Linked DNA regions of Phenylobacterium zucineum HLK1. The main gene of each other region encodes a partner of the protein of the gene in region 2 in a complex. Links are inferred from orthologs where the notes say so. Each region holds a gene or a part of one and is shown on either strand. Other genes may lie near its edges. The genes, in order: PHZ_RS04970 and xseA.

What was found.
Region 1: the proteins of xseA (region 2) and PHZ_RS04970 are in contact, whole or in part, in a cryo-EM structure (PDB 8TXR), measured with the Escherichia coli proteins. The link is inferred for Phenylobacterium zucineum HLK1 from one-to-one orthologs.

What each region holds. Positions count from the first base shown.
Region 1 is NC_011144.1:998,731-1,007,605, forward strand. Bases 3,521-6,280 are described here. They hold PHZ_RS04970 (exodeoxyribonuclease VII small subunit), read left to right. Parts: upstream 3,521-4,659; coding sequence 4,660-4,902; downstream 4,903-6,280. Other genes in these bases: PHZ_RS04965 (alkaline phosphatase PhoX), read right to left, coding at 3,521-4,516; PHZ_RS04975 (polyprenyl synthetase family protein), read left to right, coding at 4,902-5,780; dxs (1-deoxy-D-xylulose-5-phosphate synthase), read left to right, coding at 5,807-6,280. In the rest of the region: PHZ_RS04940 (vWA domain-containing protein), read right to left, coding at 1-164; PHZ_RS04945 (recombinase family protein), read right to left, coding at 249-770; PHZ_RS04950 (GNAT family N-acetyltransferase), read right to left, coding at 890-1,462; PHZ_RS04955 (histone deacetylase family protein), read left to right, coding at 1,494-2,420; PHZ_RS04960 (histidine phosphatase family protein), read left to right, coding at 2,467-3,096; more of PHZ_RS04965, read right to left, coding at 3,122-3,520; more of dxs, read left to right, coding at 6,281-7,723; PHZ_RS04985 (hypothetical protein), read right to left, coding at 7,733-8,203; flagellar basal body L-ring protein FlgH, read right to left, coding at 8,259-8,875. UniProt on the Escherichia coli protein: Bidirectionally degrades single-stranded DNA into large acid-insoluble oligonucleotides, which are then degraded further into small acid-soluble oligonucleotides.
Region 2 is NC_011144.1:3,362,235-3,371,318, forward strand. The notes cover bases 2,869-5,837. They hold xseA (exodeoxyribonuclease VII large subunit), read left to right. Parts: upstream 2,869-3,605; coding sequence 3,606-5,069; downstream 5,070-5,837. Other genes in these bases: gcrA (cell cycle sigma 70 cofactor GcrA), read left to right, coding at 2,975-3,475; PHZ_RS16345 (DUF2093 domain-containing protein), read left to right, coding at 5,098-5,322; PHZ_RS16350 (lysophospholipid acyltransferase family protein), read right to left, coding at 5,347-5,837. Outside these bases: PHZ_RS16315 (aspartate aminotransferase family protein), read right to left, coding at 1-301; PHZ_RS16320 (hypothetical protein), read right to left, coding at 444-935; PHZ_RS16325 (helix-turn-helix transcriptional regulator), read left to right, coding at 1,086-1,937; PHZ_RS16330 (ABC transporter permease), read right to left, coding at 1,927-2,745; more of PHZ_RS16350, read right to left, coding at 5,838-6,276; PHZ_RS16355 (helix-turn-helix domain-containing protein), read left to right, coding at 6,367-6,741; hisN (histidinol-phosphatase), read left to right, coding at 6,773-7,600; PHZ_RS23240 (alpha/beta fold hydrolase), read right to left, coding at 7,652-9,084. UniProt on the Escherichia coli protein: Bidirectionally degrades single-stranded DNA into large acid-insoluble oligonucleotides, which are then degraded further into small acid-soluble oligonucleotides.

The DNA.
Region 1 (8,875 bases), 2.4 Mb from region 2 along the record:
AGGTTCTTCTCGTCCTTCACCAGCGCGGCGCGGGACAGGTAGTAGAAGTCGTCCACCTTGCGGTCGATGACGCCCTTGTCGAGCCCCTCCATCAGCGCGAGGTACTCTTTCAGCGTCACCGGCACCTTGGCGTCGCGCAGCTCGGTGAAGAAGCGCATGAACATCGGGGGCGGGCCCTCAAGGCGAACAATCGTTTGAACGCGAAGGATGGGGCCGCGGGTCCGCGATGTCCAGCGTCGCGCCGGCCTCTAGGCCCGCGCCTCGGACTCCATCTCGCGCAGCTTGCGCCAGACGGTCATGCGCGAAACGCCCAGGCGCCGGGCGATCTCCACCGGGCCCACGCCGGCGCGCCGCAGGGCGCGGATCTCGTGGGCCTCGGCGCCCGATCGGCGGCGGCGCGCGCCGTTGGTCGGCTCCAGCTGTCCAACCGCCTCGAGGACGGCGCGCAGGGCGCGGCCGCCGTCGCCCTCGGTGCTGAGGTCGGCGTCCGACACGTAGAGGCTCGCGCCGCGCGCCTGGAGGCGTGCGACGACGTCGAGCAACTGGCGGCTGGTGGTCGCCAGGTGTTCGAGGCGGGTGACGATGAGCTGGTCGCCCTCGGCGATGAAGTCGAGGATGGCGGCGAGCACCGGCGCCGGAGCCCCGTCGACATAGGCCTCCTCGGTGCGGATGACCTGGCAGCCGAGCCTCTCGAGCTCGGCGAGCTGCTGCTCGAGATGCTCGTCGCCCAGCTGCTCGTCGCCCAGTCGCGCGTAGCCGATCTTGAGCATCCCCGACGAAGCTCCCCGAGACTCCTGCACCGAAGGTGGAAGATTCCCAGAAGCCGCGGCCGGAGTGAACCCGTTGCGACGTTAAATCTCAGCAACAATCGATAGGTCGGTTAGTTGATTTAGGCCGAATTATGTTCGCCGACCATTGATCTTGGCGAAATTGCAGCGCCGCGCTCGGCCCGACGTCTAAGGATGAACTCGGAATCCACAGTTCGCCCAACGACGAATCCATAGCCGCCGACCTTTTCGAACCCGTGGCGGGCGTAGAATCTCTGGGCGCCGTGGTTCTCGGACCAGACGCCGATCCAGATGTCCCGCGGGCCGTCGGCCTCGAGCCAGTCCATGACCGTCGCGAACAGCCGTCCGCCCAGGCCGCCGCCCTGCCAGCCGTTCAGAAGATAGATCCGCTTCAGCTCGCCGCAGGCCGGCGTCACTTCGGGGTGTGGCAGGCCGCATGGCCCGGCCAGCGCATAGCCCACCGCCTGTCCGCCGGCTTCGACCAGCCACGCGGCCTTGGCGGGATCGGCGAGGTCGGCGCGGGTGCGCTCCAGCCCGTACGCCTCGGCGAGGAACGCCTGCAGGTCCTCGGGCGGATAGAGGTGGCCGAAGGTGTCGGCGAAGGTGCGCGCGCCCAGCGCCGACAGCGTCTCGGCGTCGCCAGGCCCGGCGCGGCGGATCACGGGATCAGTCATCGGCCCCCCGAAAGTGCGATATGATGGATATATGGATGTCGCGCTCTACACCCACCACGACATGTTCGACCACCGGCCGGGCGAAGGCCACCCGGAGCGGCCCGAGCGCCTGCGGGCGGTGATCGACGCGCTGAACGACGCCACCGACCTCGACCTTGCGCCGAACGAGGCCCCCGTCGTCGAGGAGGCCGACCTGCTGCGCGTGCACGACCGCGCCTACCTGGACTCGATCTTCCGGATCGTTCCGGCCCACGACGTCCACGAGCTCGACGCCGACACCTACATGTCCGCCGGCAGCCTGCTGGCCGCCCGCCGCGCCGCGGCCGCGGTGGTGAAGGCGGTGCGCGACGTCGCGGCCGGCGAGGCCGAGCGGGCGTTCTGCGCCGTCCGGCCGCCCGGCCACCATGCCGAGCCGGCCACGCCCATGGGCTTCTGCATCTTCTCGAACGTCGCCGTCGCCGCCCGCGCGGCCCAGGCGGCGGGCCTGCCCCGCGTCGCGGTGGTGGACTTCGACATCCACCACGGCAACGGCACCCAGGCGGCGTTCAAGGGCAAGCCCGGGCTGTTCCTGGCCTCGATCCAGCAGTGGCCGATGTGGCCTGGCACCGGGCATCCGTCCGAGAACATCCCCGGCAATATCGCCAACGCCATCTCGCCGCCGGGCGCCTCGGCCGAATCGTGGCGGCGCGCCTTCGAGGGTCTGATGGAGGAACTGGACGCCTTCGCGCCCGACCTCATCCTGGTCTCGGCCGGATTCGACGCCCACCGGCGCGATCCCATCGGCGGCGCGGGCCAGAGCCTGGAGGAGCAGGACTTCGCCTGGGCCACGCGGGCCATCGTGTCGGTCGCCAACGCGCGCGCGAAGGGTCGGGTTGTGTCCTCGCTCGAGGGCGGCTACGACCTCGAAGCTCTGGCTCGCTCGGCGGTCGCGCACGTGAGGGCCCTGGCGGACGGGTAAAGGGCGTAGCGCGCGTGGGCGCCATCGGCATAGGCTCGCGGGTCTGATGGACAAGGTCCTGACCACCCCGCCCCAGGCGACGCCGGCGGCCGTCCGGCACGGCGCCATCATCCTCGCGCGGCATGGCGAGCCGGCGCTGTCGCGCAAGGTGCGGCTGAACGCGGCCGAGTACCGCGAGTTCTGGGCGAATTACGAGATCCTAGGCATCCTGCCGGGACAGACGCCGCCGCGGGCGCTGATGGCCTTCGTCGAACGCTGCGGAGCGCTGGTGTCGTCCACGCGGCTGCGGTCGATCGAGAGCGCCCAGGCGCTGGCCCGGGACCGCGAGTTCCACCGGCACGAGATGCTCATCGAGGCGCCGCTGCCGCCGCCGAACCTGCCCAGGTGGATCCGGCTCTCGCCGTCGCTGTGGGGCTTCCTGGCCCGGGTCTGGTGGTGGTTCTTCGACCACCACGAGGGCCAGGAGACGCGCACCCAGGCCGAGGAGCGGGCCGACCGCGCCGCCGCGATGCTGATCGGGCTGGCGGCCGGCGGCGAGGACGTGGTGGTCCTGGCCCACGGCTTCTTCAACTTCATGATCGGCCGCTCGCTCCGCAAGCTCGGCTGGCGGCTCGTGGAGAGCGAGGGCTACAAGTACTGGTCGATGCGCCGGTTCGAACGGGCGCCGAGGCCCTGACCTTGCAGGGGCGGAGGCCCGCGACCTAGGCCCTGAGGTCCTTCCAGGGGCCGGTGATCGCCAGGGTCGTCCCCGGCGAATAGAGGTTCACGAACAGCGTCGAGCCGTCCGGCGAGAAGCACACCCCGGCCAGTTCGGTGTTCACCGGCTGCGGCAGGCGCGGCGGCCTGGCGTTGCGGCCGAAGGTGTAGACCCGGCCCTCGGGCGTGACGGCCCTGAGCTGGTTGCGGCCCAGCCCCTTGTCCTCGCAGACGAACAGGTGGCCCCAGGGCGCGACGGCCAGGTTGTCGGCCATGCTCATCACCGAGGCGTCCTGCGGCTCGACGAAGAGCTGCAGGCGGCCCGGCCGGTCGGCCTCGCCGGGCTGGCCCTCGGCCGGGCTCGGGACGTAGCGCAGGATGTGGCCCAGCTTCTCGCGGCCCGCGCTGGTGCAGGCGACGAACAGCTCGCCGTCGCCGAAGAACAGGCCCTCGCCTCGGGCGAATGGGGCCGCGCCCTTCTCCTGCCCGCGCTTGCGCAGGTCGTCGTTCGGGTTCTCGACCTCGTCGACATCGACCCAGACGACCTCGCGCCAGTCGCCCTGCGCCCACCAGGCCTCGTCCCAGTTGCGGGGATCGCCGCCGCCCTTGAAGCCCAGGGCCTGCAGCCGCCCGCCGGCCAGCAGGCGCGCGCGGTCGTTGGGCAGGTAGCGGTAGATCAGGCCGTCGCCGATATCCTCGGTGAGATAGACGACGCCGGTGCGGGGATCGGTGGCGGTCGCCTCGTGGCGGAACCGGCCCATCGCCTTGATCGGCTGCGGGTCCACGAGCACGCGGGCGGCGGACGGCACCTCGAACACCCAGCCGTGGTCCTTCGCGCCCTGGCTGCCCGCTTTTTGGACCGTCTCTTCGCAGGTGAGCCAGGAGCCCTCGGGCGTGACCCCGCCCGCGCAGTTCAGCATGGTCCCGGCGAGGCTGAGGTGGTGCGAGACGAGGCGGCCCTCGCGCACGTCCCAGACGAGGGTCGTGGTCCCGCCGGCGAACGGCCGATCGCCGATGCGGTCGAAGACGCGGGCCGGATCGATGCGGCCCGCCAGCGCTCCGTCGCGGCCGAACGCCGAGCGCTCCAGGTCGGCGGGATAGACTTCGTGGTTGCGGACCAGGGCGACCCGGCCCTCGCCGGCCGGGAAGGCGCCCATGCCGTCCATGCGGCCGGGGGTGAGCAGTCCGTCGTCCATCGGCTGGCCGAACTCGGAGACCACCTTGTAGGAGAAGCCCGGGGGCAGGTCGAAGACGCCGGCCGGGTCCGGGACGAGGTCGCCGTAGCCGATGGCCTCGCCGCGGGAGGCCTCTGGCGTTCCCTGGGCGAAGGCGTGCGACAGACCCGCGAAGGCGACGGAGGTGGCGGCGAAGCCGAGGAAACGGCGGCGGGAAACGGACATGATCGGATTGCACCCCCTGACGTCGCCGGGCTATCCGCCCAGGATTGCAGCCTGATGACGGAGTCGCGGCCGCCCGCCTGCCTTAGCGGGTGGACCGGGCCCGGCGCCAGTTCTAGGTTCGTCGCAGCCTTCCGAGGGGACCCATGTCCGAGCCCGCCGACATCGCCGCCATGACCTTCGAGCAGGCGCTCGCCGAGCTGGAGCAGATCGTCGCCCGTCTGGAGTCGGGCCAGGCGCCGCTGGAGGATTCCATCCGCATGTACGAGCGCGGCGCGGCCCTGAAGGCCCACTGCGAGACGCGGCTCGAGGCCGCCCGGCTGCGGGTCGAGAAGATCGTCATGGGGGCCGGCGGCGCGCCCGCCAGCGAACCCGCCGAGTTCGGCTGATGGATCTGTCGCGGCGCGTGGCCGAGGCCGCCGACCTGGTGACGGTGGCCCTCGACGAGCTCCTGCCCCGGGGGGAGGGGCCGGAAAGCCGCCTGACGGAGGCCATGCGCTACGCGGCCCTGGGGCCCGGCAAGCGCCTGCGCACCTTCTTCGCCCTGGAGACCGGGCGGATGTTCGACCTGGACGACCGGCCGGTGCTGCGCTCGGCCTGCGCGCTGGAATGCATCCACGCCTACAGCCTGGTCCACGACGACCTGCCGTGCATGGACGACGACGATGTCCGCCGCGGCCGGCCCACGGTGCACAAGGCCTACGACGAGGCGACCGCGGTGCTGGCGGGCGACGCGCTGCAGACCGCCGCCTTCGAGATCCTGGCCCATCCCGACACCCATCCCGACGGCGGGATCCGCGCCGAGCTGGTGGCGCGGCTGGCCCACGCGTCCGGCGCCCGCGGCATGGCGGGCGGTCAGATGATCGACATCCTGGGCGTGCGCGAGGACCTGGGCGGCGTCGCGCGGATGCAGCGGCTGAAGACCGGCGCGCTGATCGCCTGCGCCTTCGAGCTGCCGCTGGTGCTGGCCCGGGCGATGGACGGCGAGCGGCACGCCCTGATGAACTTCGCCCATGACCTGGGCCTCGCCTATCAGATCGTCGACGACCTGCTCGATGCCGAGGGCGACGAGGCGGCCATGGGCAAGGCGGCGCGCAAGGACGTCGAGAAGGGCAAGGCCAATTTCGTCACCCTGCTGGGCGTGGACGCCGCCCGCGAGCGCCTGGGGGTGCTCGCCGGCCAGACCAAGGCGCACCTGGATCCATTCGGCCGCCGGGCCGATTTCCTGCGGGCCAGCGTCGATTTCGTGTTAGAGCGCCGGCAGTAGCCGCAACCGCCCCCAAAGCGTTTCCTATGCCCCCTGTCACGCCCCTGCTCGACACGGTTTCCTCGCCCGCGGACACGCGCGGCCTCTCGATCGCCCAGCTGCGCCAGCTGGCCGACGAGGTGCGTGCCGAGACCATCGACGCCGTCTCGCAGACCGGCGGGCACCTCGGCGCGGGCCTCGGCGTGGTCGAGCTGACCGTCGCGCTGCATCACGTTTACGAGACTCCCAAGGACATCCTGATCTGGGACGTCGGCCACCAGGCCTATCCCCACAAGATCCTTACCGGCAGGCGCGACCGGATCCGCACGCTCCGCCAGGGGGGCGGCCTGTCGGGCTTCACCAAGCGGGCCGAGAGCGACTACGACCCGTTCGGCGCGGCGCACGCCGCCACCTCGATCTCGGCGGCGCTCGGCTTCTGCGCCGCCCGCGACCGCGAGGGCCGCGACAACAAGGTGGTGGCCGTCATCGGCGACGGCTCGATGAGCGCGGGCATGGCCTACGAGGCGATGAACAACGCCTACGAGACCACCAAGCAGCTCACCGTCATCCTGAACGACAACGACATGTCCATCGCGCCCCCAGTGGGCGGGATGAGCGCCTACATGGCCCGGCTGGTGTCGGGCGGCGGCTACCAGTCGCTGCGCAACCTGGGCAAGGCCGTCAGCCGCGCCTTCCCGCGCCCGCTGCAGGAGGCCGCGCGCAAGGCCGAGGAATACGCCCGCGGCATGGTGACGGGCGGCACGTTCTTCGAGGAGCTCGGCTTCTACTACGTGGGCCCGATCGACGGACACGACATGGACGCCCTGGTCCACGTCCTGCAGAACGCCCGCAAGATCGACGACAAGCCCGTGCTGGTCCACGTGGTGACCCAGAAGGGCAAGGGCTACGCCCCCGCCGAGAAGGCCGCCGACAAGTACCACGGCGTGGTCAAGTTCGACGTGGTCACCGGCGCCCAGGCCAAGTCCCAGGCCGCCGCCCCCAGCTACACCAAGGTGTTCGCCCAGGAGCTGGTCAAGCACGCCGAGCGCGACGAGCGGGTGGTGGCGATCACCGCCGCCATGCCCTCGGGCACCGGGCTCGACCTGTTCGGCCAGCGCTTCCCGGAGCGCACCTTCGACGTGGGCATCGCCGAGCAGCATGCCGTGACCTTCGCCGCCGGCCTGGCCGCCGACGGCATGAAGCCCTTCGCGGCGATCTATTCCACCTTCCTGCAGCGCGGCTACGACCAGGTGGTCCACGACGTGGCGATCCAGTCGCTGCCGGTGCGCTTCGCCATCGACCGGGCGGGCCTCGTGGGCGCCGACGGGCCGACCCATGCCGGCTCGTTCGACGTGGGCTTCATGGGCCAGCTTCCGGGCATGGTGGTGATGGGGCCGGCCGACGAGGCCGAGCTCGCCCGCGCCATCGCCACCGCCGTGGCCATCGACGACCGCCCGTCGGCCTTCCGCTACCCGCGCGGCGAGGGGGTGGGCGTCGAGATCCCGGCCCTGGCCGACCCGCTGGAGATCGGCCGCGGCCGCATCGTGCGCGAGGGCACGGCCGTGGCCATCCTGTCGTTCGGCACCCGCCTGGGCGAGAGCCTGAAGGCCGCCGACATGCTGGCCGCCCGTGGGCTGTCGGCGACGGTGGCCGACGCGCGCTTCGCCAAGCCGCTCGACGTCGACCTGCTGCTGCGGCTGGCCCGCGAGCACGAGGCGCTGATCACGGTCGAGGAGGGTGCGGTCGGCGGTTTCGGCGGGTTCGTGCTGCACGCCCTGGCCGAGCACGGCGCGCTGGACCGCGGCCTGAAGATCCGCACCCTGACCCTGCCCGACATCTTCCAGGACCAGGACAAGCCCGAGGCGATGTACGCCCAGGCCGGTCTCGATGCGGAGGGGATCGTGCGCGCCGCGCTGGCGGCGCTCGGGATCGACAACGCCTCGGTCAAGGGACGCCGCGCCTAGGACCGGACGCTAGGCGGCCCGGCAGCTCTCCACGAACCGCCGCCCGACCGCCGGCGCGGCCGGCAGGTGGGTGCGTCGCCCGCCGATCCCCACGGTCAGCGGCTCGCCCGCGGCGAAGCTCCGCAAGGCCGGATCGTCGGCGCCGGTCGTCGCCTCGACGATGAAGCCGTCCGTGATCATGTTGGGCTCTGCGACCGCCGGGTGGCGGGTAGAGGCCTCCCCGGCCTTCAGGATGAGCGTCGGCCGCTCGCGCCGCTCCAGCGCGACCAGGCTGACCAGCACCTGGCCCGAACGCGGCTGGCAGGCCAGCATCAGGACCACGTTGTCGGTGCCCTCCTGGCCGAACGCCAGCTTGGCCTCGTCGGGGCTTTCGGTGAGGCCCCAGCTCATCTCTGGCCCCACCGCCAGCGGCGTGACCGGGTGGGCGCAGGCCCCCAGGACCAGGGCGGTGAGCAGGCTGAAAAGACTACGGCGACGCATGACGCTCCCTCTGAGAGGTTAACGCCAGCGCCGCCGCATTGATCCCGATTAGCTTTTAGAAAGGCGAGAAGCGCTCGATCAGCGACTGGCCCGCCGGCGTCTTCTGCACGCGGCTGATGTCGCCGCGGCCGCCGTAGCTGATGCGGGCCTCGGCGATCTGGGTGTGGCGGATGGTGTTGGACGCCGAGATGTCCTCGGGCCGCACGATGCCCGCCACGGTCAGCTGGCGGATGTCGGTGTTGGTGCGTACCTCCTGGGTGCCCTGGATGGTCATGTTGCCGTTCGGCAGCACGCCGGTGACCACCGCCGCGATGGTCAGGCTGATCTTCTCGGCCCGGTTCACCGCGCCCGCGCCGGTGTTGGAAGTCTTCGAGCCGACGTCGACGGCGTTCGCTGGGTCGAACTCGCCGGGCAGGATGCGGCCCAGGCTGGATTCCAGGCCCAGCAGGTGCGGGAAGCCCATGGTGGTCCCCGACGAACGCGAGCTGGTCGTCGAGTTGATGGTCTTGGCGCTGTCGTCGATGTCGATCTGGACGGTCAGGATGTCGCCGACGCGGCCGGCGCGCTGGTCGACGAAGAACGCCCGGGCCCCCGCGCGCCACAGCGAGTTGGCGCTGGCCGGATGGGGCAGGGGCTCGCGGGCCGAGGCCAGCGGCAGCACGTTCTGTTCCC
Region 2 (9,084 bases):
TCTTGATCGCGCACTCGATCGCCTCGGCGCCAGAATTGGTGAAGAAGGCCACGTCCGCGAAGGTGTTCCGCGTGAGCAGGTCGGCCAGCTTCTCCTGGTTCGGGATCCGGAAGATGTTGGAGGTGTGCCAGAGCTTGTCGGCCTGGTCCTTCAGCGCCTGGATCAGCCGCGGATGGCTGTGGCCGAGGGCGTTGACCGCGATGCCGGCCATGCAGTCCAGGTAGGCCTCGCCCTCGGCCGTGTAGAGGCGCGCGCCCTCGCCTCGCTCGAACGCCAGCGGGGCGCGCGCATAGACGCCCATGATGTGGTCGCTGGGGACGGGCGCGGCGGCTTGGCTCGCGGTCTTCTCGGACAAGGGAGGGGCCCTCCAAAACGGAAGCGTCCCCGCGCGTTCGCTGCGGGGACCGGAAGGCCTGGCCTTTTCGGCTTCGAACGCCGTGATGTCAATGATTTGGCTTCGGCGCCGTCCTGGAGACCGCCCACGCGATGGCGAGCCCCACGCCCACGTGCGCCGCCATGTCCGCCGCCGAGCGGGCGCCCTCCCATTTCGGGAACGCCCCGGGCCAGCGCAGCGGCAGCACCAGGCCGTACATCACCCCGTAGAGCCCCAGGCCGTAGACCGCCCCGCACGCGAGGGGGCGCCGGCGCAGGATCGGCAGGCGGGCGGCGGCGACCGCGTAGGTCCCCGCCATGGCCGTCGCAATGCCGAAGTGGGTGGCGATGCCCAGCGCCGCCGAGGCCCAGCCGTGGTCGCCGGCCGCCCGGCCCATCCAGCCCGAGGCGACGCCCTGCCAGACCTTGAGCACGCCGCGTCCGTCCAGGGCTCCGACGGCGCTGGCGTAGACGAGGTCCACGAGGCCGCCCGCGAGGGCCGCCGCGGCGATGCTCCGGCCCGGGAGCGGGGCGGGGTCCGGCCCCGCGGCGACGCTGGTCATGGGACGCCTCCTTGTCGGGGGTCAGGCTGGGCCGTGCGTGGCGGCCGCGCGAGCACGTTCCGATGACGGCGTCGCTCCCGGGCGGCGCCGGAGCCTGCTGGGCGTTTGACAGCGCGCGGGCGAAGGCGTGGTGTCGGGGGCGAGGCCTCGATGACCTACGTCCACCGGTTCCGCGACACACCCCATCCGCATCTGGCGTTCGGCCCTACGCGCGCCTGGGAGGGCCTGAGCGCCGTGCGCGTGCGCGCCAGTCCCGGCCGGCATCCGGGCGCGGCGAGCGGCGAGCACCGGCTGCTGTTCTACCTGACCTCGGACGTGCGGGCCGACTGCGCCTGCGAAGGCGTCGGCGGCGGCCGGGTGCTGGCCGCCGCGGACTTCGACCTCGTGCCGGCGGGCGCCTCGGGCGTCTGGGAGGACCACGGGCCCGTGGACTTCATCTCGGTCCGCCTCGCGCCGGCCGTGGTGGCCGAGGCCGCCGAGGCGCTGGGCGTTCCGGAGGCGCGGGCCGATCTCGCGCCGCGGCTTGGGGCCCGGGACCCGCTGGTGAGCCGCCTCGTCTTCGCCCTCGCCGCCGAGGTCGAGGCGCCCGAGGGGGCCTCGCGCCTCTACGCCGACAGTCTGGCGCTCGCCCTGGCCACGCGGCTGCTGCAGGAGGCCCCCGAGGCGCGCGGCGGCCGCCAGACCCTGTCCAAGCCGCAGCTGCGGCGCATCGTCGAGCACGTGGAGGCCAACCTGGAGGGCGAGCTGACCCTGGCCGGGATCGCCGCCGTGGCCGGCCTCAGCGTGCCGCACCTGACCAGCCTGTTCCGGCGGACCATGGGCCAGTCGGTCCACGCCTATGTCATGGAGCGACGGGTGTGCCGGGCCAGGGACCTGCTGCTGGCCGGCCGCACGAGCATCGCCGAGGTCGCCATCGAGAGCGGCTTCGCCCACCAGAGCCACCTCGCCCGCTGGACGCGCCGGCTGCTGGGCGTGACGCCGGGCGAACTGCTCAGGTCTTGATCTTGTAGCCGACGCTGAACAGCCGCAGGCAGGCGAAGCCGAGGCCGAAGACCAGCGCGGCGGTCATGACCGCGCCGACCCAGAGGTTGCTCTCGGCCTGGCCCACGAAGCCGTAGCGGAAGCCGTCGATCAGGTAGAAGAACGGGTTGTAGTGGCTGGCCGTGCGGAACGGCTCCGGCAGCCGCTCGACGAGGTAGAAGGTGCCCGACAGGAAGGTCATGGGCATGATCACGAAGTTGGTCACCGCGGCCATGTGGTCGAACTTCTCGCTCCACAGCCCGGCCATGATGCCGACGAACCCCATGATCAGCGCCGCGCCGACGCCGAAGTAGGCGATGGCCCAGGGATGGGCGACCGGCAGGCGCGCGAAGGGCAGCACCGCGGCCAGGCTGATCGCCCCGACCAGCACGCCGCGCGTGGCCGCGCCCGCGCCGAAGCCCACAACATGCTCGGCCGGCGTCAGCGGCGGGGTGAGGAAGTCGCCCATCAGCCCGTTGAACTTGGCCTGCAGCAGCGAGGACGAGGAGTTGGCGAACGCGTTGGAGAGGATCTGCATCATCACCAGGCCGGGGGCGACGAAGGTCCCGTAGTCGACGCCGTGCACCTCGCGCCCGCCGCCCACGGCGACCACGAACACCAGCATGTAGAGCAGCGCGGTGACGACCGGCGCGGCCAGGGTCTGCATGCCCACCTTCATGAAGCGGCGGACCTCGCGCAGGTACAGGGTCTTCAGCCCCTCCCAGTTCACGCCCGGATAGGCGCGGGGAGCGGGCGGCAGGGCGACTTCGGCGTCGGGCAGGTCTCGCATGGCGCAGACATGCGCGCTGCGGACCCGGGCCGCAAGGGTGCGACCGTCCGGCGCAGCAACGTCCTCTACATCTAGTTCCTGTGGACGAACGATAGGGCGCCTATTGTGGCTCTTAAGGAGTTGTTTACTACTGATAGTGGCTGGTGGGCGGCGAGAGAGCCGGGCGCCACAAGATGTTGAATCCCGAGGACGTGGGGACGTCCTCGGCCCTCTGGGTGGGAGGCGAGAGATGGGCTGGACCGACGAACGCGTCGAACTTCTGAAGAAGCTCTGGCAGGACGGCCTTTCGGCCAGCCAGATCGCCAAACAACTGGGCGGGGTGACCCGCAACGCGGTGATCGGCAAGGTGCACCGCCTGGGCCTCTCGGGCCGGGCGACGCCCTCGAAGCCGCAGCGCACGGTGTTCAAGGCGCCGCGGCCGGCCCGGGTGGCCACCGCGGCCCCGTCGGCTCCGCGCCGCATCGCCGAGCCGGCGGCGGCGGCCCCGGCGCCTGCGCCGGTCCGCTACGTGGACGAGGCCCCCGGCATGGCCACCGTGCTGACTCTGGGCGCCCACATGTGCAAGTGGCCGATCGGCGACCCGGCCCTCGACAACTTCACCTTCTGCGGCCGGCGCACGGACGAGGGCCCCTACTGCTGCGAGCACGCCCAGGTGGCCTACCAGCCGGCCCAGGCGAAGAAGAAGTCCGGCGCCGCCGAGCTCGCCCGCAGCCTGCGCCGCTACATCTGAGATCCGCGCGAACGCGCGGCCTGACCGATCCGTTGGGGATGGGGGGCGCGTCCGGCGCCGGGGCGGCCTCCGCCTCCGGCGCCGGACGCGCCCCTTTCCCATTCCGCCCCCGGCTCGCTACCTTCCGACGATGAGCGAAGCGCACGCCACCACCGACGCCGCCGGCCCCACGGATGGGAACGCCCGGCCCTACTCCGTCTCGGAGCTGGCGTTCGCGCTGAAGCGGACGCTGGAGGACGCCTACGGCTTCGTGCGCCTGCGCGGCGAGCTGTCGAAGGTGACCCACCACTCCAACGGTCACGTCTATCTGACGCTCAAGGACGACAAGGCGGCGATCGACGGCGTCGTCTGGAAGGGCCAGGTCCGCAACCTCTCCATCCGCCCCGAGCAGGGGATGGAGGTCGTGGTGACGGGCAAGATCACCGCCTATCCGCAGGGCTCGCGCTACCAGATCGTCATCGAGACGATGGAAGCGGCCGGCGTCGGCGCCCTGCTGGCCCAGCTCGAGCGGCTGAAGGCGCGGCTGGCGGGCGAGGGCCTGTTCGCGGCCGAGCGCAAGAAGCCGCTCCCCACCATGCCGTCCGTGGTGGGGGTGATCACCAGCCCGACGGGCGCCGTCATCCGCGACATCCTGCACCGCATCCGCGACCGCTGGCCCTGCCACGTGGTGGTCTGGCCGGTGGTGGTGCAGGGCGACGCGGCGGCCGGCCAGGTCTGCGCCGCGATCCGCGGCTTCTGCGCCCTGGATCCGGCGGGCCCGGTACCGCGCCCCGACGTGCTGATCGTCGCGCGCGGCGGCGGCTCGGTGGAGGACCTGTGGCCCTTCAACGACGAGACCCTCGCGCGCACGGTCGCCGGCTGCACCATCCCGCTGATCAGCGCGGTGGGCCATGAGACCGACACCACCCTGATCGACTTCGTCTCGGACCGCCGCGCGCCGACGCCGACCGCCGCCGCCGAGATGGCGACGCCCGTGCTGTCCGAGCTGAAGGCCGCCGTCGGCGACCACGGCGCGCGCCTGCACCGCTGCGCCGGGCGCGTGGTCGAGGACCGCCGCGGGCGCGTGCAGCACGCGGACCGGGCGCTGAAGCGCGTCCCCGACCTCGTGGAGCTGGCGGCCCAGCGGTTCGGGATCGTCTCGGGCCGGCTGGCGGCGGGGCTGTCGCGCAACGCCGCCGCCCATGAGCGCGACCTGGTGCGAGTGGCTTCGCGCCTGTCGCCGCTGCTGCTCCAGCGGCCGCAGGCGGTGCAGCGCGAGCGGCTCGAGGCCCTGTCGGTGCGGCTGAAGCCCTGCATGGACCGGCGGCTGGAGCGGCTGTCCGAACGGCTGGACGCGCTCGCCAAGCTGTACGCCAGCGTCGATCCCGACCGGCCGCTGCAGCGCGGCTTCGCGCGGGTGACCCGCGCGGACGGCTCGATCGTCCATGCCGGCGCCTCGCTCGCCAGCGGCGAGGAGGTGGCGATCAAGTTCGGAGACGCGGTGACCCGGCAGGCGGTGATCGACGGCGCCGACGGCGCGCCGCCGGCGCCCCCGACGCCCGCGGCGGCGAAGAAGCCGAAAATGACGCCGCCCCTGCAGGGCGACCTGTTCTGAGGCCCGAAGGCGGACTAAATAGGCGGCCATGAACGCCCACGACAGCGACTTCGCCGGCGCCGAGATCGCCAAGCTGCACTACGGGGACGGCGACTTCGCCGTGCTCAAGCCCGGCCGCTACGTGGTCTGCGCCGTCACCGGCCAGAAGGTGCCTCTGGAGCAGCTCCGCTACTGGAGCGCCGAGCTGCAGGAGGCCTACGCCGGCCCCGGCGAGGCCCTGAAGCGCTGGCGCGAGACGCACCCGAACGTCTGACGCGCCGGTTTGCTGGCGCGGCGCTCAGCGCTTGTAGATCTCGTTCGGCCAGCGCTTGTGAACCCAGAACCACTCGTGGGGCCGGGCGCGCACCCGGTCCTCGATGAAGGCGTTCACCTTCCGCACGCCGGCTGCGATGTCGGCGTCGCGATCGCCCGTGTCCTCCAGGTGGATGGGAGGATGCACGATCACCTTGAACCGCACCCGGCCGATCCGCTGCACGCTCATCGGCTGCAGCGGCACGCCGAACCGCAGGGCGAAGGTGGACGGCCCCGGCGCCGTGTGGGCCGTCAAGCCGAACAGGGGCGCGGCCACCCCGCCGTTGAACTTCTGGTCGTTCATCAGGGCGACGGACTCGCCCCGGCCCAGCGCCCGCATCAGCTCGCGCGCGCCCTCCAGCCCCTTGGGCGCGAACAGGCGCACGCCGTAGCGGAAGCGGCTGCGGCGCACCCGGGCGTCCACGTACGGGTTGTTCATCGCCCGATAGGTGATCTGACATGGCACGCCCGCGCGCACGATCACGGCGGCCATGATCTCGAAATTGGACAGGTGACCCGAAATGAACACCACCGGCCCCGCGCCGGCGGCGATCTCGGCCAGCCGCTCGGCGCCCTCCACCTCCAGCCGTGAGGGGTCGGCGACGATGCGGTCCAGGATCGGGAATTCGGCGATCCAGCGGCCCAGCTCCTCCCACTGGAGGGCCAGCAGGCGGGCGATCTCGGCGTCGGACGCCTCGGGGAAGGCGATCCTGAGGTTCCGCTCGGCGACGCGGCGCGCGCCCGTCAGCGGCCCCACGGTGCGGAAGAACCAGGCCCCGAAGTCCGAGACTGTCTCGACCGGAAACAGGCGGGCGAGCCCCGCGACGGCGTCGAAGGCGAGCGCCTCCAGCCGCCAGGCGAACCGCTGGGCGAGCTCCTGGGCGACGTCTCGGGCGAAGGCGGAGGTCTCGGCCATCGCCCCTCCTTAGTGGCGCCCGGTTTGCCGGGAAAGACCCGCGGCGTCCCGATCCGGGACGTCCGGGGGGCAATGCGTAGGCGTCATCGCATGGACGAAATCGACCTTCACCTCGGCCGCAAGCTTCGGCGGCGGCGCAAGATGCTCGGCCTCACCCAGCAGGAGCTGGCGGGGGCCTGCGGCGTCCGCTTCCAGCAGATCCAGAAGTACGAGTGCGCCGCCAACCGCATGTCGGCGGCCCGGCTGTGGAAGCTGGCCGAGATCCTCGACGCGCCCGTCAGCTACTTCTACGAGGGCCTGTCCGAGGCCCAGCGGCAGGCCCACGAGGCGTTCCGCGAGCCGGACGACGTCTTCACGCGCAAGGAGACCCGCGAACTCATCCAGGCCTACTACGCTCTGGACGAGCGCCCGCGCCGGCAGCTGCTGGAGCTGGCCAAGGCGATGAACGGCGACGGCGAGGGTTAAGTCCGGGCGCAAGGCGCGCTAAAGCGGGCGCATGCCGCTCTCCCCCGCCCGCCTCGCCGAATTCGACGCCTTCCTGCTGGAGCTGAACCGCGCGGCGGGCGAGGCGATCCTGCCGCTGTTCCGGGCCGACCACGGCCTGCACGACAAGGGGATCGCCGGAGCGCAGGGCTACAAGGCCTTCGATCCCGTCACCGAGGCCGACCGCGGCGCCGAGCGGGCGATCCGCGCGCTGATCGCGCAGCGCTACCCCGAGCACGGGATCATCGGCGAGGAGTACGGCGAGGACCGCCCCGACGCCGAGTTCGTCTGGGTGCTCGACCCGGTGGACGGCACGCGCGCGTTCATTTCGGGCCTGCCGCTGTGGTGCGTGCTCGTCGGGCTCCGGCACGAGGGCCGGCCGGTGCTGGGCTCGATCGGCCAGCCGTTCCTGGACGAGGTCTACATCGGCTCGCAGGCCGGCTCGCGGCTGGTGTCGCGGGGCGCGGAGACGCCGCTGAAGGTCAGGCCCTGCCCGCGGCTGACCGACGCCGTGATCGCCACGACGGACCCGGAAGGCTGCTTCACCGGCGCCGAACTGGGGGCCTGGACCCAGGTGCGGGCCGCCGCGCGCCTGGCCCGGCTCGGCTGCGACGCCTACGCCTACGCCATGGTGGCGGCGGGGACGATGGACATGGTCATCGAGGCGGGCCTGCAGGCATGGGACATCGACGCCGCCATCCCCCTCATCGAGGGGGCGGGCGGGGTGGTGACCGACTGGCGCGGGCGGCCGGTGGGCCCGAACGGCGGCCAGATCGCCATCGCCGGCGACCGCGCCTGCCTCGAGGAGGCGCTGGTCGCCCTGAGACGGTCCGCGAACTGAAGCGGTCGGCCGACCAGAAACGCCCTCCCCCCGAGGGGGAGGGACGCAGGATCACTTCTTCGCCGGGGCCTTCTTGGCGGCCGGCTTCTTAGCGGCGGCAGGCTTCTTCGCTGTCGGCGCCTTGGCGGCGGCGGCGGGCTTGGCGGCCGCAGGCTTCTTGGCCGCCGCCGGCTTGGCGGCCGGCTTCTTCGCCGCGGGAGCCTTCTTGGCCGCGGCCGGCTTGGCCGCCGCGGGCTTTGCCGCAGCCTTGGCCGCCGGCTTCTTCGCCCCGGCGGGCTTCTTGGCCGGAGCGGCCTTGGCGGCGGCAGGCTTGGCCGCGGCCGGCTTGGCGGCCGCCGGAGCCTTGGCGGCCTTCGCCGCGGCGGGCTTCTTCGCGGCCGCGGGCTTCTTGGCGGCGGCCGGATTCTTGGCCGCAGCAGGTTTCTTGGCCGCAGCAGGCTTCTTGGCCGCAGCGGGCTTCGTCGCCGCCGGCTTGGCCGCGGCGGCGGCCGCGGGCGCGGCGGCCGGAGCCGCAGCCGGGGCGGGCGCGGGCTTCGGCGCCTCGACGGGCTTGGGGGTTTCGGCCGGCTTGGGCGGCGTCGCCGCGGCGGCCTTGGGGCCTTCGGAGGGCTTCGGCGTGGTCTTGCCGGTGAGCGCGTCGAAGACCTTCAGGAAGATGTTACGCATGTGGTCCGTCTCCATCAGGATTTCGTGGTAGGCGCCGGGCACGGTCACGAGCCGTCCCTGCGGTAGGTTTCGGGCCGCCGCGGCCTGCGCGGCGTTGTCGACCAGGCGGTCCTCGGCCGCCGAGACGATCTCGATCGGAATGGTGATCCCGCGCAGCCGCTCGGGCCGCGCGAGGAAGGCGGTGGCGCGGAGCGCGAAGTCCAGCCAGCCCCAGGTCGGCGCGCCCAGCGCCAGGTCGGGATTGGCCGCCACCTGCGCCCGGTAGCGCTCGAAGCGCCGCCGGTCGTGGGTGAGCACGTTGCCCTCGAACGCCTCCTCCAGCGGCTTGCCGGGACCGCCGGGCGTGTAGCGGCCGGCGCCGCCGAACAGCATGTTGAGCCGCGTGCGCGCCAGCACCGCGAACCGCGGGTTCCTGCCGAACTGGACCCCCAGCATCGGCGCCGAGAGCACCGCGCCCGAGAAGCGCTTCTCCCCGTGCGCCAGGGCGAGCAGGGTCAGGCAGCCGCCCATCGAGTGGGCCACGGCGATCCACGGCTTCGGCAGCCGCGCCTCGTAGGCGTCGAGCAGGCGGCGGAAGTCCTCCAGGAAGGCGCGGTGGCCGCGGGCGTGGCCCTTCAGCCGGTCGGGCAGCTCGCGGACCGAAAGGCCCTGGCCGCGCCAGTCGTGCGCCAGGACGACGAAGCCCCGGTCCAGGAAGTCGCGGATGGTCTCGTAGTACTTCTCGATGGGTTCGGTGCGGCCGCCGGACAGCACGACCGACCCGCGCGCGCGCGCCCCCACATACCCCTTGGGCGTGAACAGCGCGGCGCGCAGCTTGG